2 regions of the Kitasatospora sp. NBC_00374 genome follow, and region 2 is predicted to be linked to the other one. Evidence: predicted binding sites of a transcription regulator. Region 2 holds the regulator's gene; the other holds the start of a gene.
The links. Region 2 encodes HrcA, which represses chaperone genes, less so after heat shock. Its sites were predicted from a motif close to TTNGCACTCNGNNNNNCNGAGTGCNAA; they were not measured.

Region 1: the regulator HrcA is predicted to act here: its motif matches at 2,871-2,897, upstream of groES (co-chaperone GroES).

What each region holds. Positions count from the first base shown of each region.
Region 1 is NZ_CP107964.1:3,666,117-3,681,723, forward strand. Features, by position in the region: gene OG871_RS16325 (LysR family transcriptional regulator) at 1-529, opposite strand, end outside; gene groL (chaperonin GroEL) at 690-2,321, opposite strand; gene groES (co-chaperone GroES) at 2,422-2,727, opposite strand; gene OG871_RS16340 (hypothetical protein) at 2,976-3,371, shown strand; gene OG871_RS16345 (methyltransferase domain-containing protein) at 3,389-4,594, shown strand; gene OG871_RS16350 (polysaccharide deacetylase family protein) at 4,576-5,442, opposite strand; gene OG871_RS16355 (hypothetical protein) at 5,479-5,739, opposite strand; gene tsaD (tRNA (adenosine(37)-N6)-threonylcarbamoyltransferase complex transferase subunit TsaD) at 5,736-6,818, opposite strand; gene rimI (ribosomal protein S18-alanine N-acetyltransferase) at 6,811-7,305, opposite strand; gene tsaB (tRNA (adenosine(37)-N6)-threonylcarbamoyltransferase complex dimerization subunit type 1 TsaB) at 7,329-7,982, opposite strand; gene OG871_RS16375 (hypothetical protein) at 8,133-8,768, shown strand; gene OG871_RS16380 (hypothetical protein) at 8,800-8,988, opposite strand; gene tsaE (tRNA (adenosine(37)-N6)-threonylcarbamoyltransferase complex ATPase subunit type 1 TsaE) at 9,094-9,594, opposite strand; gene OG871_RS16390 (alpha/beta fold hydrolase) at 9,688-11,043, opposite strand; gene alr (alanine racemase) at 11,040-12,224, opposite strand; gene OG871_RS16400 (NAD(P)H-hydrate dehydratase) at 12,336-13,790, opposite strand; gene OG871_RS16405 (holo-ACP synthase) at 13,812-14,180, opposite strand; gene OG871_RS16410 (Uma2 family endonuclease) at 14,330-14,878, shown strand; gene OG871_RS16415 (hypothetical protein) at 14,991-15,413, opposite strand.
Region 2 is NZ_CP107964.1:2,966,489-2,982,095, forward strand. Features, by position in the region: gene OG871_RS13325 (HIT domain-containing protein) at 1-292, opposite strand, end outside; gene OG871_RS13330 (mechanosensitive ion channel family protein) at 548-1,654, shown strand; gene OG871_RS13335 (SRPBCC family protein) at 1,684-2,109, opposite strand; partial or broken gene OG871_RS13340 (VanZ family protein) at 2,340-2,597, shown strand; gene OG871_RS13345 (DUF4230 domain-containing protein) at 2,665-3,420, shown strand; gene OG871_RS13350 (RNA polymerase sigma factor SigF) at 3,486-4,358, opposite strand; gene OG871_RS13355 (GlsB/YeaQ/YmgE family stress response membrane protein) at 4,591-4,851, shown strand; gene OG871_RS13360 (STAS domain-containing protein) at 4,955-5,347, shown strand; gene OG871_RS13365 (ATP-binding protein) at 5,420-5,884, shown strand; gene OG871_RS13370 (DUF6458 family protein) at 5,964-6,188, shown strand; gene OG871_RS13375 (PDZ domain-containing protein) at 6,249-9,494, opposite strand; gene OG871_RS13380 (16S rRNA (uracil(1498)-N(3))-methyltransferase) at 9,595-10,344, opposite strand; gene dnaJ (molecular chaperone DnaJ) at 10,474-11,619, opposite strand; gene hrcA (heat-inducible transcriptional repressor HrcA) at 11,691-12,770, opposite strand; gene htpX (zinc metalloprotease HtpX) at 13,003-13,923, shown strand; gene OG871_RS13400 (hypothetical protein) at 13,949-14,533, shown strand; gene OG871_RS13405 (DUF2785 domain-containing protein) at 14,595-15,383, shown strand; gene OG871_RS13410 (DUF3097 domain-containing protein) at 15,438-15,607, shown strand, end outside.

The sequences.
Region 1 (15,607 bases), 700 kb from region 2:
CCTCCAGGGTCGCCTCGGCGCGCGCCTCGCGGGCGGTGGCGTGCGGGGACGCCTGCGGCGCGCCGCCCTGCGAGTCCGGGTAGCGGAAGGCCAGCGCCACCTCGCACTCCCCGGCGCGCAGCATCGCCAGGGACTCCGGCGGCTCGGCCTCCACCAGCGACACGCGGACCCCCGGATGGGCGGCACGCAACTGGGCGACCGAGGGCGGCACCAGAGTGGAACTCGCGGTGGGGAACGACACCAACCGCACCCGTCCGGCCCGCAGTCCGGCGATCGCCGCGACCTCGTCCTCGGCGGCGGACAGCCCGGCGAGGATTCCGGTGGCGTGCTTCACCAGCACCCGGCCGGCCTCGCTCAGCTGCATCCCCCGGCCCGAGCGCACCACCAGCGGGGTGGCCACCGCCTTCTCCAGCGCCTTCATCTGCTGGCTCACGGCGGGCTGGGTGCAGCCCAGCTCGCGCGCGGCGGCGGAGAACGAACCGGTCCGGGCGACGGCGCGCAGGACACGGAGGTGGCGGGCCTCGATCATGCCTCAGTTATAAGGCAGGCTTTGCGCTTCACAAAATTCTACTGATAGCAAGGCTCCGGGCCCCGGCGTGTCCGCGGCGCCCTGTCCCTGCTCCGCGGACACGCCGGAGGCCCGGCCGCGCCGCAGGGCGCCGCCGGGCCTCCGAGACTACCGACCGAGGTCAGTGGGCGTGGCCGTGGCCACCGTGGGAGTGACCGTGACCGGCCTCCTCCTCTTCCTTCTTCTCCACCACGAGGGTCTCGGTGGTGAGCAGCAGGGAGGCGATGGAGGCGGCGTTCTCCAGGGCCGAGCGGGTGACCTTGACCGGGTCGATGACGCCGGCCTTCACCAGGTCGCCGTACTCGCCGGTGGCGGCGTTGTAGCCGAAGCCGGCCTCCAGGTCGGCGACCTTGGAGGTGATGACGTAGCCCTCCAGGCCGGCGTTCTGGGCGATCCAGCGCAGCGGCTCGGCGAGCGCCTTGCGGACGACCGCGACACCGGTCGCCTCGTCGCCGGACAGGCCGAGGCCGTCCTCCAGCACCTTGGCGGCGTGCACCAGGGAGGCGCCACCGCCGGCGACGATGCCCTCCTCGACGGCCGCGCGGGTCGCCGAGATGGCGTCCTCCAGGCGGTGCTTGCGCTCCTTGAGCTCCACCTCGGTGGCGGCGCCGACCTTGATGACGCAGACGCCGCCGGCCAGCTTGGCCAGGCGCTCCTGCAGCTTCTCGCGGTCCCAGTCGGAGTCGCTGGCGGCGATCTCGGCCTTGATCTGGCCGACCCGGCCGGTCACGGCGTCGTGGTCACCGGCGCCGTCGACCAGGATGGTCTCGTCCTTGGTGACGGTGACGCGGCGGGCGGTGCCCAGCACCTCCAGGCCGACCTGGTCGAGCTTGAGGCCGACCTCCTCGGAGATGACGGTGCCGCCGGTGAGGACGGCGATGTCGCCGAGGATCGCCTTGCGGCGGTCACCGAAGCCGGGGGCCTTCACGGCGACGGCGTTGAAGGTGCCACGGATCTTGTTGACCACCAGGGTGGACAGCGCCTCGCCGTCGACGTCCTCGGCGATGATCAGCAGCGGCTTGGAGGTGCCGCCCTGGAGGATCTTCTCGAGCAGCGGGAGCAGCTCCTGGATCGAGGAGATCTTGCCCTGGTTGATCAGGATGTACGGGTCCTCGAGGATCGCCTCCTGACGCTCGGCGTCGGTGACGAAGTACGGCGACAGGTAGCCCTTGTCGAACTGCATGCCCTCGGTGAACTCGAGCTCGACACCGAAGGTGTTGGACTCCTCGACGGTGATGACACCGTCCTTGCCGACCTTGTCGATCGCCTCGGCGATGAGCTCGCCGACCTGGGTGTCCTGGGCCGAGAGGCCGGCGACGGCGGCGATGTCGTCCTTGCCCTCGACCTCGCGGGCGATGGACAGCAGGTGCTCGGAGACGGCGGCGACGGCCTTGTCGATGCCCTTCTTCAGGGCGGCCGGGCCGGCGCCCGCGGCGACGTTGCGCAGGCCCTCGTTGACCAGGGCCTGGGCCAGCACGGTGGCGGTGGTGGTGCCGTCACCCGCGACGTCGTTGGTCTTGGTGGCGACCTCCTTGACCAGCTGCGCGCCGAGGTTCTCGTACGGGTCGTCGAGCTCGACCTCGCGCGCGATGGTCACACCGTCGTTGGTGATGGTGGGGGCGCCGAACTTCTTGTCGATGACGACGTTGCGGCCCTTGGGGCCGATGGTCACCTTGACCGTGTCGGCCAGCTTGTTCACGCCGCGCTCCAGCGAGCGGCGGGCGTCCTCGTCGAACTGCAGGGTCTTCGCCATGATCCCGATTCCTCAGAAAGTGCCTGGTTTACGTGAGCCAACAACCACGCCCCGGGCCCCTGTCACTTGAGGACACGGATCCGGGGCGGGCTGGAACGTCTTACTTCTCGATGATGGCGAGAACGTCGCGAGCCGAGAGGACCAGGTACTCCTCGCCCTGGTACTTCACCTCGGTGCCGCCGTACTTCGAGTAGAGAACGATGTCGCCGACGGCAACGTCGAGCGGAAGGCGCTGACCGTCCTCGAAGCGGCCCGGGCCGACGGCCAGGACGACGCCCTCCTGGGGCTTCTCCTTGGCGGTGTCCGGGATAACCAGGCCGGAGGCCGTGGTGGTCTCGGCGTCGAGCGGCTGGACCACAATGCGGTCCTCGAGCGGCTTGATGGCAACCTTGCTGCTGGTGGTCACGTCCGAGCTCCCCTTCGGAGATTACGGGGTTGTCTAACAGGTAGGTGGCGATGTCCGCAGGCCTGCCGTCGCGGGGGTCAGACATGCTCCATCGCGTTAGCACTCACCCTGGGGAGAGTGCCAGGAATGACCATAGGCGGCGGTTAGCACTCAGTCAACCAGAGTGCCAATGGCGCGGCCTGCCGTTCGAATCGGACTGAGTAGCGGTACTCATGTACGACCGGCCCGGGAGCGGGCAGACTGCGGAGATGTCCGCCTCCCCTCCGACGCCACCGCACCCCCACGGCACCGGACCTGACACCGCGTCGATCCGGCGCGACCCGGTCTGCGCCGGTCCGGACGGCGGGCTGGCGCTCGGCCTGCTGGTGCTCGCCCTGGACGTCTGGCTGGCCGGGCTCGCGGTGCTCCTCCTGCTGCTCTCGGGCGCCGGACACCCGTTCCCCTGGATCGAGTACCCGCCCTCGGGCGCGCCGCTCGCGGACCGCCCGCACACCGGCCACACACCCGCCCTGGTGGCCGCGGGCACCGGCGCGATCCTGGCCCTGAGCGCCCTGCTGCTCGCCCTTCGACGGCACCGCGGCGCGGCCGCCGTCCAGCTCGTCCTGCTGGCCGGGGTGCTGGCGGTGACCCTGATGGCCCGCTGATCGCCGACAATGGGGCCGTGGAGACCGAATCGTTCCGAGCCCTGCTGACCGACCGGGGCCGGGCCCTGCTCGCCGAACTGCGCGAGTTCACCCCCGACCAGGAGCTGGCGCTGGCCACCCGGCTGCGCCGGGAGTACCCCGCCGAGCTGGTCCGGGCGGCCTTCGAGCAGGCCGGGCTGCGCCAGCGGGCCCGGGCGAAGTTCGGCCCGGACGCCGACGCGATGTTCTTCACCCCGGACGGCGTCGAGCAGGCCACCCGCCGCAGCGTGGCCGAGTGGCGGGCCGCACGGTTCGCCGCCCTCGGCGTGAAGCGGCTGGCCGACCTGTGCTGCGGGATCGGCGGCGACGCGATCGCGCTGGCCCGGGCCGGGGTCGCGGTGCTGGCCGTCGACCGCTCACCGCTGACCTGCGCCGTGGCCGAGGCGAACGCGGCGGCGCTGGGCCTGGCCGGGCTGATCGAGGTGCGCTGCGCGGACGTCGCGGAGATCGACGTGACCGGCTTCGACGCGGTCTTCACCGACCCGGCCCGGCGCACCGCGCGCGGGCGGGTCTTCGACCCCGAGGCGTACTCGCCACCGCTGTCCTGGGCGGTCGGGGCGGCCCGTCGCACCCCGTACGGGGCGCTCAAGGTGGCCCCGGGCATCCCGCACGAGCTCGTGCCGGAGGGGGCCGAGGCGGAGTGGGTCTCGGACCACGGGGAGGTGAAGGAGGCGGTGCTGTGGTTCGGCACCGGCGCCGCCGAGCCGCACCGGGCCACCCTGCTGCCGGGTGGCCACACCCTGGCCGGCGGCCGGCCGGCGGCCCCCGCCGCGGCCGGGGACGACGAGGGCGGGGCGGCCGGGACCGGGCGGGTCGGCCGCTACCTGTACGAGCCGGACGGCGCGGTGATCCGGGCGCACCTGATCGCGGACGTGGCCCGGCAGATCGGCGGCCGGCCGGTCGATCCGATGATCGCCTACCTGACCGCCGACCGGCTGGTCCCGACCCCGTACGCACAGGCGTACGAGCTGACCGACGTGCTCCCGTACAAGCTGAAGACGCTGAAGGCGCTGCTGCGCGAGCGCGGGGTCGGCACCGTGGTGATCAAGAAGCGCGGGGTGTCGGTGCTCCCGGAGGAGCTGCGGCGCCAGCTCAAGCCCTCCGGGCCGAACGCGGTGACGGTGATCCTCTGCCGGACGGACGACGGCCCGCTGATGATGCTCGGTCAGCCGGTGGGCGGCTGAATGTAGTCCTCCAGCCGGGCGACCGAGAAGCCCTGCTCCTGGATCCGGCTCAGCAGCTCGCCGAACATGGCGGTCATCGTCTCGCCCTTGAGGTCCTTGGGGCCGCGGAAGTGGGCCAGGATGATGTCGCCGGGCTTCAGCTTCTTGTCGGTCGCCTGGTACTGCATGTCGTGGATCTGCATCGACTCGCGCCAGAGCACGATCGCGCGCGGACCGCACTGCTGCACGGCGGAGTTGACCGCGGGCGTGTTGGCCCCGTCGCCGTAGGGCGGGCGGAACAGCAGCGGGGCGGTGCCGTACTGCTGGGTGAGTGCGGCCTGGGTGTCGCAGACCTCGCTCTTCTGCCGGTCGGGGGAGAGCTTGCTCATCACCGGGTGGTCGGCGGTGTGGTTGTGGATGTGGTTGCCGAGGGCCTGGAGCGGCTTGAAGTAGCCGTAGTCGTCCTTGACGATGTCGCGGGTCAGGAACATCGAGACCGGCACCTTGAGGTCGGTCAGCATCTCGACGAACCTCGGGTCCTTCTCCGCCCCGTCGTCGATGGTGACGAAGACGACCTTGTCGTGTGTCGGCACCTCGCTGAACACCGGCACCGGGCCGGTCCTCGTCAGCTTGATCGGCTTGTCGGCCGGCGCGGCGGGCGCGGCCGGCAGCGGGGTCAGGCCCCACTTCGCCCACCCCGCGACGCCCGGGGCGGCGGCTTGGCCCGACGGGGCGGGCGACGGCGTCCCGGCCGGGGCGGAGGCGGCCGCGGAGGACGGCGCCGACGCTCCCGGCCCACCCCCGCCGCCGCACCCCGTCACGGCCGCCAGTATGGCCAGCGCCACCAGGCCGTACGTCTTCCTCACCATGCCCCCCGTCGTTCAGCGAACTCTCAGGAATGCACGCTACTCGACGTGTTGACGGGTGAAGGACCACCGGTGGACGGGTCGCCCGAGCAGCGCGGCCGGCGGTTCGGCGACCGGCTGCGGCTCCCCGCTCCACCAGGTGATCAGCAGCACCCGCTCCCCCGGCGCGGTGAACAGCTCGGCCCGTTCCGGCCCGGCCGGACCGCGCAGCGCCGGCAGCGCCACGGTGCGGACCCAGGCCTCCAGCTCGGCGGCCCGGCCCTCGGCGGCCCGGGCCTCCCACATCAGCGCGGTGGTCACGGCCGCAGGGCCCGGTGGGCGTGCGCGTGGAGGTCGGCGTGCGGGACGGAGACCTCGGTGACCGGCAGCGAGGAGTCCGCCGACAGGTCGAAGGACGACGGCGCGCGGTCGCGCCAGACCATCTCGGAGCCGAGCGCCGCCACCATCGCGCCGTTGTCGGTGCACAGGCCCGGCCGCGGCACCCGGAGCACGATGCCAGCCTTGTCGCAGCGCTGCTGGGCCATCTCGCGCAGCCGGGAGTTGGCGGCCACGCCGCCGCCGATCATCAGGTGGTCGACACCGTTGTCCCGGCACGCCCGCACCGCCTTGCGGGTGAGCACGTCGGTGACGGCCTCCTGGAAGGACGCGGCGACGTCGGCGATCGGCACCTCCTCGCCGGCCCGGCGCCTCGCCTCCACCCAGCGGGCCACGGCGGTCTTCAGACCGGAGAAGGAGAAGTCGTAGGCGGGGTCGTTGGCGCTGCTCAGGCCCCGGGGGAAGGCGATCGCCTTCGGGTCGCCCGCACGGGCGGTGCGGTCCACCACCGGGCCGCCGGGGAAGCCCAGGCCGAGCACCCGGGCGACCTTGTCGAAGGCCTCGCCGGCCGCGTCGTCGATGGTCGCGCCGAGCGGCCGGACGTCGGTGGTGATGTCCGAGCTGAGCAGCAGCGAGGAGTGGCCGCCGGAGACCAGCAGGGCCATCGTCGGCTCGGGCAGCCGGCCGTGCTCCAGCTGGTCCACGCAGATGTGCGAGGCGAGGTGGTTGACCCCGTACAGCGGCTTGTCCAGGGCCCAGGCGTACGCCTTGGCGGCGCTCACCCCGACCAGCAGCGCGCCGGCCAGGCCGGGGCCGGCGGTGACGGCGATGCCGTCCAGGTCGGTGGCCTTCACCCCGGCGGTGTCCAGGGCCCGCTGGATGGTGGGGACCATCGCCTCCAGGTGCGCCCGGCTGGCGATCTCGGGAACGACGCCGCCGAAGCGGGCGTGGTCGTTGACGCTGGAGGCCACCGCGTCGGCGAGCAGGGTGGTGCCGCGGACGATGCCGACGCCGGTCTCGTCGCAGGAGGTCTCGATGCCGAGGACGAGCGGTTCGTCAGCCATGGTCAGGGTCCTTCGAGTCGTGCGTCGAGTCGTACGTCGGTTGGTTCGAGGGGTGGTCGAGGCGCATCACCAGCGCGTCGACGTTGGCGGGCTGGTAGTAGCCGCGGCGGACGCCGACCGGCTGGAAGCCGAACCGCTCGTACAGCTGCTGGGCGCGCACGTTGTCCACCCGCACCTCCAGCAGCAGCTCGGTGCAGCCGCGCCGGGCGGACTCCTCGACCAGGTCGGTGAGCAGCGCGGCGCCGAGGCCCGTGCCCTGGTGGCCGGGGGCGACGGCGATGGTCTGCACGTCGCCCTCCGCGCCGATCGCCATCAGCCCGGCGTAGCCGACGACCGCGCCGTCGCCGCTGGTGGCGACGGTGTAGTGCCGGGTGCCGCCGGGGTGCGCCTCGGCGAGCTCGGACCAGTACATGGCGTGCGACCAGGCGTCCTCGGGGAACAGCCGCAGTTCGAGCGCCATCACCGGCTCGATGTCCCACCAGCGCATCGGCCGCAGGATGACAGCGGGGCTCACGCCGGGAGCACCGCCTTGTAGCCGGCCGGCACCTGGGCGTCCGGGCGGCGCAGGTAGAGCGGGAGGTTCGGCAGCAGCTCGCGGCCCGCGGCCAGCTCGGTGACGGCGAAGTCGGCCAGCGCGCCGGCCGAGACGTGCTCGGGCCCGCGGGCGCCGGGGAAGGCGTCCGGATAGAGCAGCGCACCGGCCCCGACGGCCTGCGGCTCGGGGGCCAGCTCGGCCGGGCGGTCCACGGACGGGCCGGTCACCCGGGTGCCTTCGGCGTCGTACGAGGCCCAGTAGACCTCCTTGCGCCGGGCGTCGGTCGCCACCGTGAACGCTCCGGCCAGGCCCTCGGTGCGGGCCTGGTGGGCGATCGCGTCCAGGGTGCAGACGCCGTGCACCGGCAGGCCGAGCGCGTGACCGAGCGCGGCGGCGGTGACCAGGCCGACCCGCAGGCCGGTGTACGGGCCCGGGCCGACGCCGACCGCGAGGTCGGTCAGCCGGCTCTTGTCCACGCCGGCCTTGCGCAGCACCTCCTCGATGGTCGGCAGGAGCAGCTCGCCGTGGCGCCGGGCGTCCACCTGGTACGACTCGGCGAGGACGGTGTCGCCGTCGTGGACGGCGGCCGTGACGGCGGGGGTGGCGGTGTCGAACGCAAGCAGCAGCACGGGTCCAAGGTTAGAGGGTCGGCCGGGCCCGCCGTCCGGTAGAGCTCCGCCGGAGCCGGTGAACACGCGATCGGATCGGTCCGAAAAGCCCGAGGGGACCTGGCACGATGGGCCCCAGGAACGGGTCCCGGGCGAGCGGTGGGAGCAGACGTGGCGAAGCTGGGTGCTGGATTGGCGGTCACCGCTCTCACCCTGGGGGCGATGGCCGCGGTCGGCCTGCTGGCCTTCCAGGCGAGCGGCGCCCAGGAGCGGGCGGTGGCGGCCGGGTACGTGCCCCCGGTCGCACCGCTGACCTCGGCCCACCCGACCGTCGCCCCCGCTCCCCCGCTGCCCGCCAACTCCGGTACCGGGCTGCGGGTGGTGTACTCGCTCGGCGCCCGCCAGGTCTGGCTGGTCGACCCGCGCAAGACGCCGCAGGTGCTGTCCTCGTTCGCGGTGGTTCCCGGCTCGGTGTCGCCGGCGGTCGGCAGCTACCCGGTGTACAGCCGCACCGCGGCCGGCACCGGCACGGACGGCCGGAAGATCGAGCACGTGGTGCGGTTCTCCCAGGAAGGCGCGGTCTTCGGCTTCAGCGCCGTGGTCGACGGGGCCTCCGCGGCCCCGGCCGCCCCGTCGGCCTCGCCCGACGCGTCCCCCGACCCGTCGCCGGACGGGGCGCCGGCCCCGTCACCGTCCGCCGCTCCCAACGGGAAGGCCAAGACCGGCGGCATCCGCTCCGGCCGCGAGGAGGGTCAGCTGCTCTGGGACTTCGCGCCGCTGGGCACCACGGTGGTCGTGGTCCCCTGACACCCGGGACGGCCGGGCGGCGGCCGGCGGCTCAGGCCGCGCGGGAGTGCTGCCGCTCGTCGGCCGGCTCGTCGGCCCGGTCGTCCCGGGCGTCCCGCTCGGCGGCCGGCCGCCGCTCGGGCGGGGTGGAGACCGCGGCGGCGGCGGCGCAGGCGGCCAGCAGGGTGCTCATGGACACGGCCGGCGGCGCGGTCTCCGCGGCGGGGGTGGTGCTCGTCATGGAGGATGCTCCCTAGTTAGGCACACCTAACCACAGCGCATCCATCCCATCACGCCCGGACGTCCGCCCGCAACACCTTCCCGACAGCCTGTCGGGAAACCGTCGTCACTCCTCACCCAGCCGGGCGAGGTCGACCCCGTCCCAGCGCGTGCCCAGCCCGGTCAGGGTGACGGTGCGCGGGTCGCCGTCCTCGGTGGCGCTGCCGCCGATGGCCCGCTCGATCCGCAGCTCCAGCCGGTCGTCCGAGAGGTCCTCGACCTTGCCCTCGCCCCACTCGACCACCACCACCGACTCCGGCAGCGAGACGTCCAGGTCGAGGTCCTCCATCTCGTCCAGGCCGCCGCCCAGCCGGTACGCGTCCACGTGCACCAGCGCCGGGCCGCCGACCAGCGACGGGTGCACCCGGGCGATCACGAAGGTCGGCGAGGTGACCGCCCCCCGCACGCCCAGGCCCACGCCGAGGCCGCGGGTCAGGGTCGTCTTGCCGGCGCCCAGCTCACCGGAGAGCAGGACCAGGTCGCCGGGCCTGAGCAGGCCCGCCAGCTCCCGTCCGAGCCGGTTCATCCGCTCGGGGGTGGCGACGGTGACGGTGGTCTGGGTGCCCATGGCGCGTGCGATGCCCTTCGTCCGGGTGCGCCGCCGTCCCTCGACGGCGGCTCCCGCTACGGTGCCACACCGCGGGCCGCTGCGGCGCACCGCTCAGTCCAGCAGCTCCCGGACGGCCTGCGGCAGCGGGGCCGCGTGCGCGAAGTCCACGGCCCGGCGCAGCACCGCGGCCAGCTGCCGGTCGACGATCTCGGGGCGCTCCAGCATCACCAGGTGGCCGGCGTCCGGGACGAGCACCAGGTCGGCGCCGGGCAGCGCGGCGGCGATCGCCTCGCTGTGCTCGGGCGGGGTGAGCAGGTCCTTGGTCCCGGCCAGGACGAGGGTGGGTACGCCGTCCAGCGCGGCGAGCGCGGCCCGCTTGTCGTGCGCCGAGAACGCGGGGTAGAACTCGGCGACCACGTCGATCGGGGTGGCGTCCAGCAGCTGCTCGGCGAACCGCGCCACCGACGGGTCGACGTCCTTGCCGCCGAACGAGAACCGGCGGTAGAACACGCCGGTCACGTCGGCACCGAAGCGCCGGGTGGCCTCCACCAGCTCCACCTGCCGGCCCAGCGCCCTGACCACCCCGGGCGCGACCCGGCGCAGCAGCCTGGCGCCGACGGCGGGCAGCCCGAGGGTCACCGAGTCCCAGTCGTCGGCCAGCGTGCCGACCAGGGCCACTCCGGCGACGCGCTCCCGGAACAGCTCCGGGCGCTGCTCGGCGAGGGCCATCACGGTCATCCCGCCCATCGAGTGGCCGACCAGCACGATCGGGCCCTGCGGCACGACCGCGTCCAGCACCGCGCCGAGGTCGGCGCCCAGCTGGTCGATCGAGGCGGGCTCACCGGCCAGGTACGAGCGGGAGCGCTCGGAGCGGCCGTGGCTGCGCTGGTCCCAGAAGACCAGCCGCATGTCCTCGCGGAGCAGCGCCCGCTGGAAGTGCCAGCTGTCCTGGCTGAGGCAGTAGCCGTGGCAGAAGACCACGGTGAGCGGCGGGGCGGCCGGCGCGGGGGCGGTCCCGAAACTCTTGCGGCTGCCGGCCCGGGTCAGCGCGCCGGAGCCGGCCAGCAGGCCCGGCAGCCCGGTCCGGTCCACCGGTACCTCACCGCGTCGGCGGGTGAACCAGCCCTTGCGCGGCGCATGCCCCTCCTCGGGGTGCACCTGCACCGGCTCGGGCCAGCCGGTGCCGTCCAGCTCCACGTACAGCTCGGTGCCGTCCGGCGCGGGGACGGTGCGGGGCCGTCCGCGCAGCGAGCCGAACGGCGCCGCGGCGTCCAGCTCCTCGCGGGCCCGGCGGCGCATCGACCGGCCGACGGTCAGCCGTTCTATCGCCACGCCGGCGGCGGCGCCGGCCGCCACCACGCCCAGCGAGATGCCGATCAGGCCGGCCCGGCTGACCCCGGCCGACGCCGAACCGGCGGCCTTCGCCACCGCGGCCACCGGGTTGCTGCTCACGCCGGACTCGGTCATGTCGTGGTGCTACCCACGTAGCGGCGCGGTACCCGGGCGCCGATCCGGGTGATGATCTCGTACGAGAGGGTGCCGCACGCCCGGCCCCAGTCCTCGGCGGTCGGCTCACCGTGCTCCCCGGTGCCGAACAGCAGCACCTCCTCGCCGACCGGCGGGGTGTCGCCGCCGAGGTCGACGACGAACTGGTCCATCGCGACCCGGCCCGCGACCGTCCGCCACTTGCCGCCGATCAGCATCGGCCCGGTGCCGCTGGCGTGGCGCGGGATCCCGTCCGCGTAGCCGACCGGCACCAGGCCCAGGGTGGTCGGGCCGGGCGTCGTGTAGTGGTGGCCGTAGCTGACCCCGTGCCCGCCGGGGACGGTCTTCACCAGCGCCAGCCTGGCGGTCAGCGACATCACCGGACGCAGCCCGAAGTCGGCGGGGTTGCCCACCTCGGGCACCGGCGACAGCCCGTACATCGCCAGGCCCGTGCGGACCAGGTCGTAGTGCGACTGCGGCAGCAGCAGGGTGGCCGGCGAGTTGGCGAGGTGCCGCACCTCGGGGCGCACGCCCGCCCGCTCGGCGTGGGCCAGCGCGGCCTCGAAGGAGTCCAGCTGGGCCTGGATCGAGGGGTGGCCGGGCTCGTCGGCGGCCGCGAGGTGCGACCACAGGCCCACCACCTCGATCAGGCCCTCGGCCTGCGCCCGCAACGCGGCGGCCACCAGGTCGGGCCAGTCGTGCGGCTGGCAGCCGTTGCGGCCCAGGCCGGTGTCGGCCTTCAGATGCACCCGGCCCGGCACACCGCACGCACGGACGGCGGCCAGCAGCTCGTCCAGCGCCCACCGCCCGCTGACCGAGACGTCGATCTGCGCGCGCAGCGCCTGCTGCCAGGGGCCGCCCGGTGTCCACAGCCAGCACAGGACGCGGGCCTGCTCCGGGCCGATCCCGGCCGCGCGCAGGGCCAGCGCCTCCTCCGGCATCGCCGTCCCGAGCCAGCCGACGCCGGCCGCGACCGCCTCCCGGGCACACCGCACCGCACCGTGGCCGTAGGCGTCCGCCTTGACCACGGCCATCAGCGCAGGGCCGTCGGTACGGGCGCGCAGCGCGTCCAGGTTGCCCCGCAGGGCGCCCAGATCGATGGTCGCCTCGGCTCGCGCCCCCTGCGCGAGGACGGCCGTACCGGTGGTGTTCGCAGTTGTCATCGCGTATCAGTCTCCCAGACGGCCGCCGCTGCCCCGTGAACGGCCCGCGGGGCACGGCCGTGGACCTGCGAGGACGCGCGGCGCGGGCGCCCGGGTTCCCGTGCGGGAGGATCAGCCGGGCTGCCCCAGGACCGCCCGCCAGGCCCACCGCAGCGAGGCCGCCACCTCCATCGCCGTCACCGGGGCGTCGCCACGGGCCGCCCGCCGCCCCGCCAGCCCGTGCAGGTACGCCGCCGCCGAGGCCGCGTCGAACGCCCCGAGGCCCGCCGCCAGCAGCGACCCGGCCAGCCCGGAGAGCACGTCCCCGCTGCCGGCCGTGCCCAGCCAGGGCGTCCCGGTCGCATTGACCCGGGCCGCCCCCGACCGGTCGGCCACCACCGTGGTCGAGCCCTTGAGCAGCACCGTCGCCCCGTAGGCCGCCGCCAGCCGCCGGGCGGTCGCCAGCCGGGCCGCCGCGAGCTCCGCCGCCGGCGGCAGGGCGCCGCCGTCCACCCCCGCGAGCAGCCGCGCGGCCTCCCCGGTGTGCGGGGTGAGCAGCACCGGCGCCGTCCGCCCGGCCAGCGCGGCCGGGCCGCGCCGGGCGAGCTCGGTCAGCCCGTCCGCGTCCACCAGCACCGGGACGTCGGCCGCCAGCACCTCGGTCAGCACCGGCCCGACCCCGTCCCCGCCGCCCGGCCCGGCGACCCAGGCCTGCACCCGCCCGGCCCCGGCCGGGCCGCCCGCCGTCACCAGCGCCTCCGGGAACCGCCGCACCACCTCCTCGGCCGCCGTCCCCGCGTACCGCACGGCGCCGGCCCCGCCGCGCAGCGCACCCGCCACCGACAGCACCGCCGCCCCGGGGTAGCGGGCCGAGCCGGCCGCGATGCCGAGCACCCCGCGCCGGTACTTGTCGCTCTCCGCCGTCGGCCGGGGCAGCAGCGCGGCAAGGTCCGCGTGCTGGAGCGCCGTCACCGGCGCCCCGGGCAGCACCAGCCCGATGTCCACCAGGTGCACCACCCCCGCGTACGAGGCGCCGGGGTCGATCAGCAGACCGGGCTTGTGGGTGCCGAAGCAGACCGTGACGTCCGCCCGCAGCGCGACCCCGGCGACCTCCCCGGTGTCGGCGTCCACCCCGCTCGGCACGTCCACCGCCACCACCGGGCCGCGCCGCTCCGCCTGCGCGTACGGCTGCGCCTCGGGCCGCAGCCCGCCCCGGCCGCCGATCCCGACGATGCCGTCCAGCACCAGGTCGGCCCGCTCGAACTCGGTCCGGTCCTCCGTCACCCGCCCGCCGGCGGCCCGCAGCGCGGCCAGCGCGCCCGCGTGCACCCGCTCCGGCGACAGCAGGACGGCCCGCACCCGCGCCCCGCGCCGGGCCAGCCGGGCGCCCGCGTACAGCGCGTCGCCGCCGTTGTCCCCGCTGCCGGCCAGCACCAGCACCCGGCTGCCGTACACCCGCGGCAGCAACTGCGCGCAGGTCGTGGCGAGACCGGCGGCGGCCCGCTGCATCAGCGTGCCCTCCGGCAGCCGGGCCATCAGATCGGCCTCCGCGGCACGGACCTGCTCGACGGTGTGTGCGTGGCGCATTCTTCGGCCTCCAGGGGCTGCTCAGCCTTCGGCGATCACCACCGCCGACGCTACGCCCGCGTCGTGACTGAGCGACACATGCCACGACCGGACGCCCAGTTCGGCCGCCCGCGCCGCCACCGTCCCGGTCACTTTCAGCACCGGCCGCCCCGAGGGCTCGACGCACACCTCGGCGTCCGTCCAGTGCAGGCCGGGCGGCGCGCCGAGCGCCTTGGCCAGCGCCTCCTTCGCGGCGAACCGCGCCGCGAGCGAGGCGATCCCGCGCCGCTGCCCCGAGGGCAGCAGCAACTCCGCCTCGGTGAAGAGCCGGTCCGCCAGCTGGGGCGTGCGCTCCAGGAACGCCTCGAACCGGTCGATGGCCGCCACGTCGATCCCGACGCCGATGATCACCCTGAACTCCTCCGTCGCAGCCGCCCGTCGCCCGGACCTTACGGCACACTTTCGGGTGAGTACCTCTTCGACCGCCCGACTGTCCGGGGCCGTCCACCTACCGTGGTGCGCGCCGAACCCCAGCAGGAGGGAGAAGGGCCGTGGCCGCCATGCCAGCAGTCGAGCACCCGCTGCCGGGGGACGACCTCCTCCGGGCGTTCCTGGAGCTGGACACCCCGCCGGGCTTCAAGGCCGAGCTGATCGAAGGGGAGATCGTCGTGACCCCACCGCCCGACGGCGACCACGAGGACGCCATCGCACGGTTCACCCGAGCCGTCGCCCGGCTGGCCGCGCAGGAGCTGTACGTCAGCGGAGGGAAGGGCATCACCACGCCGCGCGGTCGCTTCGTCCCGGACGCCGCGGTCGCGCCCGTGGGCCACTTCAGGGATCAGGGGCCCTGGGCGGACCCCACCGGGCTGGCCCTCGTCCTGGAGGTCACGTCCACCAACCCCGCCAAGGACCGCGAGGCCAAACGCCTCGGCTACGCGGCCGCAGGCATCCCCTGTTATCTGCTGATCGACCGCGACGAGGGCCGTGCCACGCTCTTCACCGACCCGATGGACGGGGATTACACCGTCCACACCCAGGCTGCCTTCGGCAAGCCTCTCGAGCTGCCGGAGCCGTTCTCGTTCGCTCTGGACACGACGTCCCTGCGATAGCCGGCCCCAGAACTCGACTCGGCCGCCCGGATCACGAGTCGGCCCGACGTCCGGCACGGCAACAGGCCGTGCCCGGCAGCGAACTGCCGGGCACGGCCTGTTGATCTCCTGTTCAGTAGTTGAACTTCTCGGGTGGCACGAACAGGCCTTCCGCCAGCTCGGGATCACCCTCTCCGAGCCCGGTCAGCACCCCCCACTGCACCTGAGGGAGCAGTGCCAGGTACGAGTCGTCGTCGACCGCACCCGCCCGACCCCAGAACTCGGCGATCGACACCCCGATCGAGCGCCCCGAGTAGTCCACGATGTGATCGTCCAGGCCCGCGACGAGCAGAGCTTCGAGGGCCCGTCCGTCGTGCCAGTTCGCGATGTCGATCGCGGCTGCATCCCGCCATCCCGGTTCCGCCCGGTCGGAGACCAGAAGGGACACCAGCACCTCGGCGCGGTCGTCCCAGTCCAGACTCCCGGTCCGGGTCAGGGCGGCGAGGAATTCGGCGGGCGGTGTGTACCCGTGATCCCGGACGTAGTGGGCAATCATCGCGGGGGCACAGTACGTCGTCCCCTCGACCCCGAAGATGTGGATCTCACCGGTGCCCCTGGCAGGCTCTCCGGCAGGACACAGCTCGCAGTCGTGGAGCCCCAGGGCCAGGCTCCGCGACCGCTTGGCCTCCTGTTGGATCCGCTCGAACTGCCTCTCGGTGACGGAGCTCCCACCCGGGAACTCGGAATCGC
Region 2 (15,607 bases):
TCTGGCCGGCGCCGGCGCCGGTGTTGAAGATCATGCGGTAGTCGGCGATGCCCTCGCCCGCGGCGACCTCGCCCGCCTCGGTGAGCAGCTCGGCGGCGAGGGCCGGCTCGGCCGCGGCGAGCGCGGCGGCGTTCGGGTAGTGCACCCGGGGGATGACCAGGACGTGGGTGGGGGCCTGCGGGTGGATGTCGCGGAAGGCGATCGTGTCCTCGGTCTTGCGGACCACGGTGGTCGGGATCTCGCCCGCCACGATCTTGCAGAACAGGCAGTCGGACTGCGGCTCGCCGGCCATCTCGGTCTCCTCGTGCTGATCGGCCGTCACGGGAGTGACGTGACGGCCCTGGCGTGACTGTCGGCGGCAGCCTAGCCGAGCCGGGGTCCCACCCACCGGCGTCCGTCCGGGCCCCGATGTTTGAAGGCCCCTCAGCGGGCAGGCGACCCGTCGGCGTCGCCCCGTCCCGGCGGCGCCCGGGCCCGGGACCCCGGTTCTCGCCCCTCCCGGGGTCCTCGGGCTCGTCCGGCACCGACCCTCCGGGAGGAAACCCGTATGCCGATCTGGACCGTCCTGCGCCCCCTCCTGGTGGTGGCCGCCGTCGCCGTCGCCGTCCTCGCGGTCGACCGCCTGCTCCTGCTGGCCGTCGGCCGGCTGTCCGCGGGGCGGCCGGGGGCCCGGCGGTGGCGGATGCTGCGGCACTGCCGGACACCCGCCCTGGTGGCGGCGCTGACCGCGCTGCTGCTCGGCTGCGAGCCGGCCATGGGCCTGGGCGGCGGGGTCCGGCCGCCGCTGCGGCACGGACTGCTGCTGGCCCTGCTGGTCGGCACGGGCTGGCTGGCCGCCCGGACGGTCTCGCTGTTCATCGAGTCCGCCCTGACCAGGTACGCGGCCGGGCGGCGCGACCCCGGCCGGGTCCGCCGGGCCAGGACCCAGGCGGAGCTGGTCGGCCGGATCTGCGACGTCGGGATCGCGGTGGTGACGCTGGCCGCGGCGCTGATGACCTTCCCCGCGGTCCGCGCGGTCGGGACCAGCCTGCTGGCCTCGGCCGGCCTGCTGGGGCTGGTGGCGGGTGTCGCGGCGCAGTCCTCGCTGGCCAACCTGTTCGCCGGGATCCAGCTGGCCTTCGGAGACATGGTGCGGATCGGCGACGTCGTGGTGGTGGCCGGCGAGTGGGGCACGGTCGAGGAGATCACCCTCACCGCCGTGGTGATCGCCACCTGGGACCAGCGGCGGATCGTGATGCCGGTCTCGTACTTCGCCGGGAAGCCCTTCGAGAACTGGTCCCGGCGGGATCCGGGCATCACCGGCACCGTGCTGCTGCACCTCGACCACCGCACGCCCGTCGACGAACTGCGCACCGAGTTCGAGAAGCTGCTCGCGGGCGACGAACGCTGGGACGGGACCGGCCGGGCCCTGCAGGTGGTCGACACCACCCCGAGCACGATCGTGGTCCGGGCGCTGATGACCGCGGCCGACGCCGAGCAGGCCTTCGAGCTGCGCTGCGCCGTGCGCGAGCACCTGGTGGCCTTTCTCCGCGACCGGCACCCGGCCGCGCTACCCCGGGTCACGGTCACCGCGGCCCCGGCCTCGGCCGCCCTGCCTCATCCGGCCTCCGAGGAACCCGCCGGCCGCGACCGGGCCGGCCGCGGCAGGAGGTAGGGCGGGTTTCTCCTTCACGGCGGGGCGGCTCAGGCCGAGGCGGCGGGGTCCTCGACGTGCCGCTTGAAGTCCTGCAGGGAGCGGTGCACCTGGTGGGCGACGAAGCCGAGCCGGTCGCCGATCACGTCGACGACGCCGTGCGGGGTGTGGTCGAGCTGCAGCATGATCCTGGTCCGGTCCGCGGCCAGCGCGTGGAAGGTGACCACGCCGGAGTGCTCCGCACCGTCCACCGCTCGCCAGGCGATCCGCTCGCCGGCGATCCGCTCGGTGACCTCGGCGTCGAACTCGCGCTGGATCCCGTCCACCCGGGCCACCCAGTGCACCGTGCCGCCCGGCCCCGGCGTCACCCCCTCCACACCCGCCATGAAGCGCGGGAACGCCGAGATCCCGCACCACTGCTCGTAGGCGGCCTCCACCGGTACCGCCACCTCGACCGACTCCTCGATCCGGGACATGGCCTCTCCTTCCACTGGACGTGTCACGGCTCGTCTGCCCGCCTGCGGCCGCCCCACGCAGGGCCTGCCCGGATCGTCCACGATGGATCAACTCGCCTTTGAATCCGCACAGTTGACCACCAGGTGGGCTCGGCCGGTCCGCTTGGCGCCGCCGCCGCGGGGTACCCGCCAGGTGCCGGCGGCGGACGTCCGCGGCGAGGGGAGCGGACACCATGGCGAGAGCGACGACAGTCCCGGTGGACGGGCCGCGGGCGAGGGCCGGGCCGGCCGTCCCGGCCGAGGGGCGGGAGCGGTTCCTGCGCCGTCCGCTCGCCGTCACCGCGCCGACCGCCCTGGTGATGGTGACCGTGGAGGTCGCCCAGGCCGCCCCGGTGACCGGCCCGGCCTTCGACGTGGACGACGTCCTCCTCAACACCACCGGCGCCCTGCTCAGTTGCCTGCTGCTCGGCCGGCGCCTCGGGGTCGCCCTGCACGCCCGCCGCGACTGACCCGGCGGCCCGGCCCGGCCCGCACCACCGTCCGACGAGACCCGACAGAGAAGAGAAGGGGACACCGATGGCACTCCTCAGACGCGGCCGGTCCGCCGAGTCCGACATCCCGGCCGCAGCACCGGACGAAGCCGGGAAGGGGCCGGCCCGCCGGGCCGGGGCAGGGGCCGAGCCGCGCCCGGGCCGGCGCCGCGCCCCCTGGTACGTCGCTCTGCCGGTCACCCTCGCCGCCATCCTCGCGGTCTTCCTCGCCGGGGCGCACCTGGGGCTGCTCCCCTCGCTGCCGAACCCGTTCGAGCGCCGCACCGTCGACCGCAGCCAGCCGGTGCTGCTGCGGTCGATCCAGGAGATGAAGCGGTTCACCGGCGCCCAGGGCAACTTCCAGGTCATCGTCGACCTGGACCACGAGGCCGCGTTCCTGCCGTCCGCCCTGCTCGGCAACCGCACCCTGTACGTGGCGGCCGGCACCGTGGACGCCTACACCGACCTCAGCACCCTCGACAAGGGCGCGGTGACCGTCTCCGCCGACCGCTCCACCGTCACCGTGGTCGTCCCGCACGCCCGGCTCGCCCCGGCCGCGCTCGACGTCCGCCGCTCCTACGTCTACCTCCAGCAGCGCGGGTTCTTCGACCGGATCGGCGACTTCTTCGGCGGCAACCCCGGCAACCAGCAGCAGGTCGAGGTGCTCGCCACCCAGAAGATCGAGCAGGCCGCCAAGGACACCGAGCTCGCCCAGCGCGCCGAACAGAGCACCCGCACCATGCTGGAGGGGCTGCTGCGCTCGGCCGGCTTCACCACGGTGACGGTCACCATGACCGCCTGACCCGCCCGCCGGTACGGCTCGGGGCGCCCACACGCGCAGGTGTGGGCGCCCCGAGTCGTACCGTCTCAGCTCTCGGTCAGCAGTGCGGTACGGAGTTCACCGAGCACGCGCTTGAGCACCCGGGAGATGTGCATCTGCGAGAAGCCGAGCAGCTCGCCGATCTCGGCCTGGGTCAGGTCCGAGCCGAAGCGCAGCGAGAGCACCTCGCGGTCGCGCTCCGACAGCGCGGCGATGGCGGGCTTCAGGGCCTCGCGGTTGAGCACCAGCTCGAAGTCCCGCTCCTCGAAGGCGAGCCGGTCGCCGAGGGTCGGGCCGTCGTCCGTGTCGGAGCCCGCCCCGATGTCGAGCGAGCCGGCGGTCTGGGCCCGGCTCGCGACGATGCCCTCACGGATCTCCGCCTCGCTCAGCGAGAGGTGCTCGGCGAGCTCGGCGGTGCTCGGGGCCCGGTCGTGCAGCTGCTGCAGCTCGTCGGTGGCCTTGGCGAGGGCGATCCGCAGCTCCTGCAGCCGGCGGGGCACGTGCACCATCCAGCCGGTGTCCCGGAAGAACCGCTTGATCTCGCCCGCGATGGTGGGGATGGCGAAGGTGGTGAACTCGACCCCCTGGCCGGGGTCGAAGCGGTCGATGGCCTTGATCAGGCCCACCGTGCCGACCTGGATGATGTCCTCCATCGGCTCGCTGCGGGTCCGGTACCGGCCCGCGACGAACTTGACCAGGGCCATGTTCAGCTCGACCAGGGTCCCCCGGACGTAGGAGAACTCCGGGGTGCCCTCCTCGAGTTGACCCAGCCGCTGGAACAGCGTCCTGGAGAGCGCGCGGGCGTCAGCGGGTGACACGGCTGACGGGTCGTCGATCCTGGGCAGCGGGGCGGGGCCCGTCGGGGTCGCGCTCGGCGACTTCGGGGTGGTGATCGACGTCGTGGGATTCAGGACGGCCATGGCTCTCCCTCTTCCGGCCTCTTGCGTGGTTCGTCCGCGCTCTGACCCACGGCGTGTACCCCGGTCCCACCGGAAGGACCCCGTCCACACACCACCTTCACGATTTCCGGCGCGATCGAACATGGTCGCCCCTTCCTCGGCACGTCCGCGCGGCGTGCATGCGACGGCGGAACGCGGGCAGGCGACGAACGTCCCCGGACAGTCCGGGACGGAACGGACGAAAGGAGCCCCCGTGAGCATCCTGTGGGCCATCCTCGCCGGCCTCGTGATCGGCCTGCTCGCCAAGCTGGTCCTGCCCGGCCGCCAGGCGATCCCGCTCTGGCTGACCGTGCTGCTGGGCATCGTCGGCGGCCTGATCGGCAACAGCCTGGCCGCCGCGCTCGGTGTGCGGGACACCGGCGGGGTCGACTGGGTCCGCCACCTGCTGCAGGTCGGCGCCGCCGCCCTGCTGATCGGCCTGGTCGGTCCCGCCTGGTCCCGCCGGGGACGCTGATCGGGAGCCCGTGCCATGCCACCCTCCGGGCAGCAGCGCCCTTCCGTTTCCCCCCTCTCCACGCCTATCGTCGGCTGTGATCCAGGGCTGCACGGAGGAACGGATGTCTGACGAAGGAATCGAGGCGGAGCGCCTCTGCGCGACCCTCCCGGCCGGCCGGTTGACCGCCCGCCAGGAGCGCCGCGGCACCACCGTGCTGGTCGCCCTGGCCGGCGAGCTCGACCTTGACACGCTGGCTCCGGCCGACGAGGTCCTGGAACAGGCACTCGCGGCCGGCCCCGCCCGCGTGGTGGTGGACCTGGCGGAGGTCAGCTTCTGCGACTCCTCCGGCCTCAACCTGCTGCTGCGCACCAGGCTCGCCGCCCAGGAGGCGGAGGTCGAGCTGCGGCTGGCCGCCGCGCCCGACGGCCAGTTCGGCCGACTGCTGGAACTGACCGGGGCGGGGGCCGTGTTCTCCCTGCACGCCTCGCTCCCGGACGCACTCGCCGACGCGTGAGCGGCGACGACTCCGGGGCGCGACGCGTGCCCCCCACCGACCAATCATGAACGACCATGCCGGGGTGAACAGATGACCAGCGGTCAGAGAGGCGCAGAGGCCGTCGAGCGGCTCCGACCGGACCTGCCCGCCGCCGGGCAGCGGCGGACCGTCCGGCTGGCCGGACTGCCCCGGCAGGTCGTGCTCGGCCGGGAGTTCGCCCGCACGGCGCTGGCCGACTGGGCCTGGCCCGGCGAGGAGGCGGTGGAGGACCTGCTCCTGGTCGTCTCCGAGCTGGTCGCCAACGCCCGTCTGCACGCCGGCGGGGCACTGCAGCTCAGCCTGCGCCTGACGCAGGACCGGCTGCGGATCGAGGTGACGGACGCCGCGCGGACCCCGCCGGTGCTCAGCCTCCCGCACCGCCCCGGCCTGCCCGGCGGCCACGGCCTGCACATCATCCAGCGGCTCGCGGACGACTGGGGTGTCGCCGTGCACGACACCGGCAAGACGGTCTGGGCCGAGGTCCGCGTCCCCGGGGCACCGGAGCCCGGGGTGTAGCACGCCGCATGCGGGGCCCCGCCCGGGGTAGGCGAGCGCCGGTCCGAACGGGCCGCACCACGGGTTGGAGGTCGACACCATGGGAATCGGCGGTTGCGTCATCGTGTTCGCGCTCGGGGCGATCCTCGCCTTCGCCGTCGACTGGCACGTCTCGGGAGTGAACCTGCACACGGTGGGTGTGATCCTGATGCTCGCCGGGCTGCTCGGGCTGGTTACCTATGTCAACGTGTTCCGGCGCCGCCGGGCCGGCCGGCTGCGCGGCGACGCGGTGGTCGAGGAGCGGCGCTACGTCGACGAGGTCTGAGCCGGGCCCGACCGGCCCCGGGGGCGGACGGCGCCTCGCCGTCCGCCCCCGGGGCGCGGGTCACAGCTCCGGCAGCGCCGGCGGCTTCCGGGCCGGGGTCTCGGCCAGCGAGGCCAGGGCGATCCGGACGGCCTCGGCCAGCTGCGGATCCTGGCCGGCCGCCCACTGGTGCGGCGCGATCGGGACCTCGACGTCCGGGTCCACGCCGTGGTTCTCCACGCCCCAGCCGTAGCCCTCCAGCCAGAAGGCGTACTTGGGCTGGGTCACCCCGGTGCCGTCGACCAGGGTGTACTTGCTGTCGATGCCGATCACGCCGCCCCAGGTGCGGGTGCCGACGACCGGGCCGATCCCGAGCGCCTGGATGGCGGCGTTGACGATGTCGCCGTCCGAGCCGGAGAACTCGTCCGCCACCGCGACCACCGGGCCGCGCGGGGCGTCGTCCGGGTACGAGCTCGGGTTCGCCAGGTCGCGGGCCGGGGCCCAGCCGATGATCCGCCGGTTGAGCTTCTCGATGATCAGCTGCGAGGTGTGGCCGCCGCGGTTCTCCCGCAGGTCCACGACCACGCCCTCCTTGGACATCTCGACCTTGAGGTCGCGGTGCAGCTGCGCCCAGCCGGGGCTGGCCATGTCCGGGACGTGCAGGTAGCCGAGCCTGCCGCCGGACAGCTCCCTGGTCGCGGCGCGGCGGCCGGCCACCCAGTCGTGGTAGCGCAGCGCCTCCTCGTCGGCGAGCGGCACCACCACGGGGTGACGCTCACCGGTGCCGTCCTTGCCGGTGACGGTCAGCTCGACCGGCTGGCCCGCGGTGCCGGCCAGCAGCGGCGCGGGGCCGGTCACCGGGTCGACCGGGCGGCCGTTCACGGCCACGACGGCGTCCCCGGGGCGGACGGCCGCGCCGGGCGCCGTCAGCGGGGAGCGGGCCCGAGGGTCGGAGGACTCGCCGGGCAGGATCCTGGCGACCCGCCAGACCTCCCCGTCCCGGACCAGGTCCGCGCCGAGCAGGCCCTGCAGGCGGGCCTCCTCGGTGCCCGGGCCCGGGCCGCGGATGTAGGCGTGCGAGGTGCCGAGCTCGCCGACCGTCTCCCAGAGCAGGTCCTCCAGGTCGTCACGGGTGCCGACCCGCTCGACCAGCGGCCGGTAGCGCGCCAGCACGCCCGCCCAGTCGACGCCGTTCATGTCGGCGCGCCAGAAGTTGTCCCGCATCAGGCGGCCGTTCTCGTCGAACATCTGGCGCCACTCGGCGGCCGGGTCGACGGTGGCGCGCACCCGGGCGAGGTCGACGTCGAGGTCGTCGTCCTCGCCGGCCTTGCTGTCCGCCGGGAGCACCCGCAGCCGCCCCTCGTCCTGCACCGCGAGCCGGCTGCCGTCACCGCTGACGGCGTACCCGTCGACACCGGCGACGAGCTCCTCGGCCCGGCGCTTGGCGAAGTCGAACCGCTCCAGGGCGGGGCGGGGGTGGACGTCCTCCAGCGAGGCGGCGTTGTCGCCCAGTTCGCCGACCAGCGGCACCCTGGTCCACACCACTCCGTCCTTGGTGGCGTGCAGGCTCCCGAACTGGCCGCCCTCCACCGGGAACGGGATGATCCGGTCGGCGATGCCCTCCAGGTCGACCCGGGTGACCGGGGCGGCGTCCTCGCCCTTCTCGGCGTCCTTGCCCTCGGCACCGGCCTTGGCGCCCTTGGCGTCCTCCGACTCCCCTCCGATCGGCCGTCCGGCCCGCTGCGGACCGAACGGTGACGGGGTGTCGGCCGCCAGCGTCAGCAGGTACGGCCGGGTGCCGGTCGGGAAGGACAGGTCGAAGACGTGCGAGTCGTAGACCGGGTCGAAGTTGCGGACCGACAGGAAGGCCAGATGCCTGCCGTCCGCCGTGAAGGCCGGCGAGTAGTCGGCGAACCGCTGCGGGGTGGCCTCGGCGACGGTGCGGTCGGCCAGGTCGGCCAGCATGATCTGGCGCAGGCTCCACGGGCCGAGCACCGGCTGCGACCAGGCCAGCCAGCCCGAGTCCGGGCTGAACACCAGGCCGCTGACCTCGCCGTCGCCGCTGCGGATCAGCTCGTGCACGGCGCCGTCGGCGAGCGAGACCAGCAGCAGCCGGCCGTCGTGCGAGGCGGCGGCCAGTTGCTTCCCGTCGGGCGACACCGCCAGGTCGAGGACCCGGCCGAGCTGCCCGGCGGCGAGCCGGCGGCGCTCGGCGCCCAGCACGGCGGGGGCGAACTCGATCGCGTCGTCGCCCTCGGCGTCGGTCACCCAGACCGCACCCTGCTCGCCGTCCGCGCCCGGGACGACCCGGGCGAGCCGGGCCCGGGCGCCCGGGGTCTGCTCCAGCAGCCGGGCCGGGCCCTCCCGGTGGGTCAGCCAGTGCACGCTGCCGCGGACGACGACGGCGCTGGCCCGGCCGGTGCGGTCCGGGGCGACGGTCTCCAACTGCCCGGCGGCCGGGGTGGGGTGCGGCTGGCGGTCCGGGCGGGGCCCGGCCGGGCGGACGTCCAGCCGGCGCGGCTCGGCGCCGTCCAGGTCGTCCAGCAGCCAGAGGTCGCCGCCGCTGTGCCAGATCACCCGGGTGCCGTCGGTGCTCGCGTTGCGGGCGTAGAACTCGTTCTCGCTGTGGCGCCGCAGGTCGGAGCCGTCCGGCAGGCTGGAGTACAGCTGCCCGGTGCCCTCGTGGTCGGAGATGAACGCGACCCTGGAGGCCGGCCCGGAGCCCACCCACAGCGGGGACTCGATGTTGCCGTCCAGTTCCCGGTGCAGCCGCTCGAACTCCTGGGAGCCGATCCACAGCTTGCCGGCCGTGCCGCCCCGGTAGCGCTTCCACCAGGCCGGCTCGCGGCTGATCGCGGAGAGCAGCAGCACCCTCTCGCCGTCCGGCTCGAAGGCCAGCCCGCCGATCGGGCCGTACGGGAGCCGGGTGGGCTCGCCGCCGTCGAGCGGCACGGCGAAGGCCCAGGACCGGCGGATGGTGGCCTGCCCGGCGGTGGTGGTCGCGATCGGGCGGCCGTCCGCGGTCCAGCCGCGCAGGGTGGTGTACGGGTTGCCCCAGTAGGTGAGCCGCCGGGCCGGGCCGCCGTCGACCGGGGCCACGTGGACCTCGGGGGCGCCGTCCCGGGTGGAGGTCCAGGCGACCAGCCGGCCGTCCGGCGAGAACCGGGGCCGCCGCACCGGGACCTGATCGGCGGTCAGCCGCCAGGCCCGGCCGCCCTCGACCGGGGCCAGCCAGATGTCGTCCTCGGCGACGAAGGTGACGAGGTCACCGTGGAGGTGCGGGTGGCGCAGGTAGGCGCTCGCGGGGGTGCTCTCTGGTTCGGTCACGACAGCCACCCTAGGCACGGCCCCGGGGGGCGGCCAAGGGTTTCTTCGAGGGCGAACTCCGAGGGCCGGCGCGGCCGGTGCCGGGCCGGTGCCGGGCCGGTCAGGCCCAGCGGCCGGTGCGGCCGAGCAGCAGCGCCCCGGCGGCCACCCCGGCGGTCGAGGTCCGCAGGACGGAACTCCCCAGCCGGTGCGGGCGGGCGCCGGCCTCGGCGAAGGCCGCCAGCTCCTCGGGGGCGACGCCGCCCTCCGGGCCGACGACCAGCAGGATGTCCCCGCCGCCCGGCAGTTCGGCGGTGGCCAGCGGCGCGGCGCCGTCCTCGTGCAGCACGGCGGCGAGCGCGGCCTGCCCGAGCAGCGGGACGAGCTGACGCGTCGTCACCAGGTCGCGCACCTCGGGGAACCGCAGCCGGCGGGACTGCTTGCCGGCCTCCCGGGCGGTGGCCCGCCACTTGGCGAGCGCCTTGGCGCCGCGTTCGCCCTTCCACTGCGTGATGCAGCGGTTCGCCGCCCAGGGGATCACCACGTCGACCCCGACCTCGGTCATGGTCTCCACCGCGAGCTCGCCCCGGTCACCCTTGGGGAGCGCCTGGACCACCACGATCCGGGGACTCGGCTCCGGCTCCCGGCGCACCGTGTCCACCGTGACGTCCAGCGCGTCCTTGCCGTGCACCGCCGTGACCGTGCCGTCCACCCCGAGGCCGAGGCCGTCCGCCAGCGTGACGGCCTCACCGGGCTCCAGCCGCTTCACCGCCGCCGCGTGGCGGCCCTCCGGGCCGTCCAGCCGGACCACCGAGCCGGGCCCGGCGGCACCCAGCACCGCGGTCTCGACGACGAACACGGGCGCGGTCATGAACCAAACCTCCGGTAGATCTGTCTGCGTCTGTCGGCGGCCTCGGCCGCCGGGTCCGGACGCGTCGGACCGCGTCCACACGCGAGGGGCGCCGGGGGGTGACCCCGACGCCCCTGGGAGAGCCCTCGGTCAGCGACCGTTGAACGCGTCCTTCAGGCGGGAGAACAGCCCCTGTTGCCCGGGCGCGAAGTGCCCGGACGGCCGCTCCTCGCCGCGCAGCACGGCCAGCCGCCGCAGCAGGTCCTCCTGCTCGGGGTCGAGCTTGGTGGGCGTCTGCACCTCGACATGCACTATCAGGTCGCCCCGGCCGCCGCCGCGCAGGTGCGTGATGCCCCGACCGTGCAGCGGGATCGACTGGCCGGACTGGGTACCGGGCCGGATGTCGACCTCCTCCAGCCCGTCCAGGGTCTGCAGCGGCACCTGGGTGCCGAGCGAGGCGGCCGTCATCGGGATGGTGACCGTGCAGTGCAGGTCGTCGCCGCGGCGCTGGAAGGTCGGGTGGGTGGTCTCGGCGATCTCGACGTACAGGTCGCCGGCGGGGCCGCCGCCGGGGCCGACCTCACCCTCGCCGGCCAGCTGGATCCGGGTGCCGTTGTCGACACCGGCCGGGATCTTGACGGTGAGGGTGCGGCGGGCGCGGACCCGGCCGTCGCCGGCGCACTCCGGGCACGGGGTCGGCACCACGGTGCCGAAGCCCTGGCACTGCGGGCAGGGACGGGAGGTCATGACCTGGCCCAGGAACGACCGGGTGACCTGGGAGACCTCGCCCTTGCCACGGCACATGTCGCAGGTCTGCGCGGAGGTGCCGGGGGCCGCTCCCTCACCGCTGCAGGTGGTGCAGGTGACGGCCGTGTCGACCTGGAGCTCCTTGGTGGTGCCGAACGCGGCCTCCTCCAGGGTGATCTCCAGCCGGATCATGGCGTCCTGGCCGCGCCGGGTGCGCGAGCGCGGTCCGCGCTGGCCGCCGGCGGCGCCGAAGAAGGCGTCCATGATGTCGGAGAAGCCGAACCCGGCCGCACCGAAACCGCCGGCGCCGCCGCCACCGCCGCCGCCGTTGGGCGACAGCGGGTCCCCGCCGAGGTCGTAGACCTGACGCTTCGCGGGGTCGGAGAGCACCTCGTAGGCGGCGTTGATCTCCTTGAACCGCTCCTGCGTCTTCGGGTCCGGGTTGACGTCCGGGTGCAGTTCGCGCGCGAGACGTCGGAACGCCTTCTTGATCTCGTCCTGACCCGCGTCACGTCGGACGCCGAGTACCGCGTAGTAGTCCGTGGCCACCAAATGCTCCGGTTTGTTCCGCCTCTAGAAGTGCTTGCGACTGCTGCGCGCCGTCCTGCGACGCGTTGTTCCTACGACTCGGCCAGGATCTGGCCCACGTACCGTGCCACCGCTCGCACCGCCCCCATTGTGCCGGGGTAATCCATCCGGGTCGGACCGATCACCCCGAGCTTTGCCACGCTCTGGTCGCCCGAACCGTAACCGACCGAGACCACCGAGGTGGAATTGAGCCCCTCGTAGGCGTTCTCGTGGCCGATCCGGACCGTCATCGTGGCGTCCGCCGTCTCACCCAGCAGGCGCAACAGCACCACCTGCTCCTCCAGTGCCTCCAGCACCGGCTGGATGGTCAGCGGGAAGTCATGTCCGAAGCGGGTCAGGTTGGCGGTGCCCGCCAGCATGATCCGCTCCTCGTTCTGCTCGGCCAGCGTCTCGAACAGGGTGGCCAGCACCGTGCTCACGGCCGGCCGGTCCCCCGCCTCGAAGGCGGCCGAGAGGTCCTCCAGTGCCGTCGGCACCTCGGGCAGCGGCCGGCCCACGGCCTTCGCGTTCAGCTTGGCCCGCAGGTCCGCCAGGACGGTGTCGCCGACCGCGCCGGGGCAGTCGACGATCCGCTGCTCGACCCGGCCGGTGTTGGTGATCAGGACCAGCATCACCTTGGCCGGGGTCAGCTGGACCAGCTCGATGTGCCGCACCGTGGAACGGGTCAGCGAGGGGTACTGGACCACCGCGACCTGCCGGGTGAGCTGCGCGAGCAGCCGCACCGTGCGGGCCACCACGTCGTCCAGGTCGACCGCGCCCTCCAGGAAGTGCCGGATCGCCCGGCGCTCCGGACTGGTCATCGGCTTGACCTCGGCCAGCCGGTCGACGAACAGCCGGTAGCCCTTGTCGGTGGGGATCCGGCCCGCACTGGTGTGCGGCTGCTGGATGAAGCCCTCCTCCTCCAGCGCCGCCATGTCGTTGCGCACGGTGGCCGGGGACACTCCGAGGCTGTGCCGCTCGACCAGCGCCTTGGAGCCGACCGGCTCCTCGGTGCCGACGTAGTCCTGGACGATCGCCCGGAGCACCGCCAGCCGGCGGTCGTCCAGCGGACGGCTGACGGGGCGGGTCTCCACCGCGCGGGCCGGCTCGACGGAACGGGGCTCGTCGACCATGGGCACGCACCTCCGTCTTCGTCCGTTGAGCTGTTGAGTGTCCGATTTCTGGCACTCCGGCGGGCAGAGTGCCAGAACCTTACCTGCCAGTGTAAGGCCCGGGTCCGACGGCAGGAACGGGCCGCCCCGGTGATCCTGCCCGCATTGCCGGGGCGGCAGGCGCCGGTGCGTGGTGCCCGGGGGCGCCCCGAGTGGCAGCATCGGAGGCGAGCGCGCGATCGAAGGAGCGGCGATGTCGACTTCAGGGCAGCACTCCCGGTTCGCCCCCGACCGGGGGCTGACCGGCCGGATGATCACCACGATGTTCCTGATCGGCCTGGTGTACGTGGGCTTCACCGGCCTGCTGATCGTCCTGTTCCGAGGGGCCTGGCCGCTGATCGTCGTGATCTCCGGCGGGCTGTTCGTGGCCCAGTTCTGGTTCAGCGACAAGATCACCGAGCGGGCGATGGGCGCCCACGAGGTCAGCCCCGAGCAGTACCCCCAGCTGCACGGCACCATCGACCGGCTCTGCGCCCTGGCCGACATGCCCAAGCCCCGGGTCGCGGTGGCCGACAACGCCATGCCGAACGCCTTCGCCACCGGCCGCAAGCCGGAGAAGTCCGTGGTCTGCGTCACCACCGGGCTGCTGCGCCGCCTGGAGCCGGAGGAACTGGAGGGCGTCCTCGCCCACGAGCTCTCGCACGTCGCGCACCGGGACGTGGCGGTGATGACGATCGCGGGCTTCCTCGGCGTCCTGGCCGGCGCGATGACCAGGATCGCCCTGTACGGCGGCATGATGGGCGGCAACCGCAACAGCAACGACAGCAACGCCGCCATCGCGATGATCATCATTCCGCTGGTCAGCATGGTGGTCTACGCCCTCAGCTTCCTGCTCACCCGGCTGCTCTCCCGCTACCGGGAGCTGGCCGCCGACCGCGCGGCCGCCCAGCTCACCGGCCGACCGAGCTCGCTGGCCTCCGCCCTCACCAAGGTGACCGGCCAGATCGCCGCGATCCCCACCCGGGACCTGCGCCAGGCGCAGGCGTACAACGCCTTCTACTTCGCGCCTGCACTGAGCGCCCGGGACGCCGCCACCCAGCTGCTGTCCACCCACCCGTCGCTGGAGCAGCGGCTGGCGCAGCTGGCGAAGATCTCCGCCGAGCTCGGCCGGTGAGAGCCATCCAGCAGAGGAGCTGCACGTGGGATTCCTGGACGCCCTGTTCGGCCGCAGCAAGCCCGTCAAGCCGGACCTGGACCAGCTCTTCGGGGTGCCCTCGGCCGCACTGACCCTGGAGGCGGCGTCCGCCTTCCGGCCGACCGGTCTGGGCTCGGTCTGCTTCGCCGCCGTCGAGGGCGGCGCCTTCGCCGAGGTGGAGCGGCAGGTCCGGGCCCTGCTCGACGCCGACACCCCGAACGGCGGAGTGCCGGTGGAGGCCTCCCAGGACGCCTACGGGTACTCCTGGCTGCTCGCCCGGCACTCCCCCGAGCAGCTGCCGGAGCTGGTGAACGACCTGCACGCGGTCAACAGCGAGCTGGAGGTCAACGGCTTCGGCCCGCAGCTGCTCTGCTCGCTCGTGGGCTTCCGCAACGAGGCCGGGCAGCCGCTGGCACTGGTGTACCTGTACAAGCGCGGCTCGTTCTACCCGTTCGCCCCGATGCCGGGCGGCGGCGAGAAGCGCAACACCCCGCTGGAGCTCCAGGTGAAGGCGATGCTCGGCAACGACCTGCGGCTGGAGAACGACCTGAGCCGCTGGTTCCCGGTCTGGGGCGCGCCCGGGCTCTGACGGCCCGCCGGACCGCAATTCACGGGCGCGGACCGGGCCCGGGCCCCTAGCCTGCCCTGCCATGACCGACTGGCAGAACATCATCGACAACGGCTGCGCGCCCCCGGCCGACCGCCCGGTCGCCGAGGCCGTGGCGGAGCTGAGCCTGGCCCTGCGCTCCCCCGCCCCGGTGCTGCGCGACGAGCAGGCCCTGTACCTGCTGGAGCGCTGGATCCCCGGCCTCGACCCGGCCCTGCGGCGCCGGCTGGGCGACGAGATGGCCGAGCGCCTGACCGACCCCGAGGTCCAGGCCCGCACCTTCGCGCCACTGGTCCTCGCCGAGCTGGTCCGGGCCGGGGAGTACGAGCCGCGCTGGCTGGCGGCGTTCGCCGCCTGGTACCCGGCCGAGACCGATCTGCGCGGGCACCACCCCGAGCTCGGCTGGCTGCACGCGGTGGCCCACGGCGCCGATCTGCTCGGCGCACTCGGCCGCTGCCCCCGGGTCGACCCCGCGCCGCTGCTGTCACTGGGCGCGGCCCGGCTGCTGGCCCCCACCGACCACGTCCTGGACGCGATGGAGGACGGCCGCCTCGCGTACGCGCTGGCCCTCACCCTGACCCGGCCGGAGCTGACCGAACAGCAGTCGCTCGGCTGGCTGGGCCCGGTCGAAGCGGCGTTCGCGGCCCGCCGCCCTGGGCCGGTCCCCGCGCACCTGTCCAACACCGTGCGCACCCTGCGGGCGCTCTACCTGCCGGCCGACCGGGGCGTACGGCCCGCGCGCGACGCGGCGCCGGTGCCGGTGACGCACCGTACGGCGCTGCTGCGGCGGCTGGCCGAGGTGGTCGCGCCGGTGGTGCCGTACACGGGATGACGGCCGGTGCGGGTCGGGGCGGTGACGGCGTGTCGGATTTCGTATAGTCCCGGCATGCGCAGCAGGCAGTACGGACCGGACCTGACCCCGCCGTGGAAGCGGCAGCAACCCGCCCCCGAGGTGGCGGCCGAACGCGACCTGGTGGTCGAGGAGGCCGCGACCGGCTTCTGTGGGGCCGTGGTGCGCTGCGAGAAGACCGCGGAGGGGGTGACCGTCACCCTGGA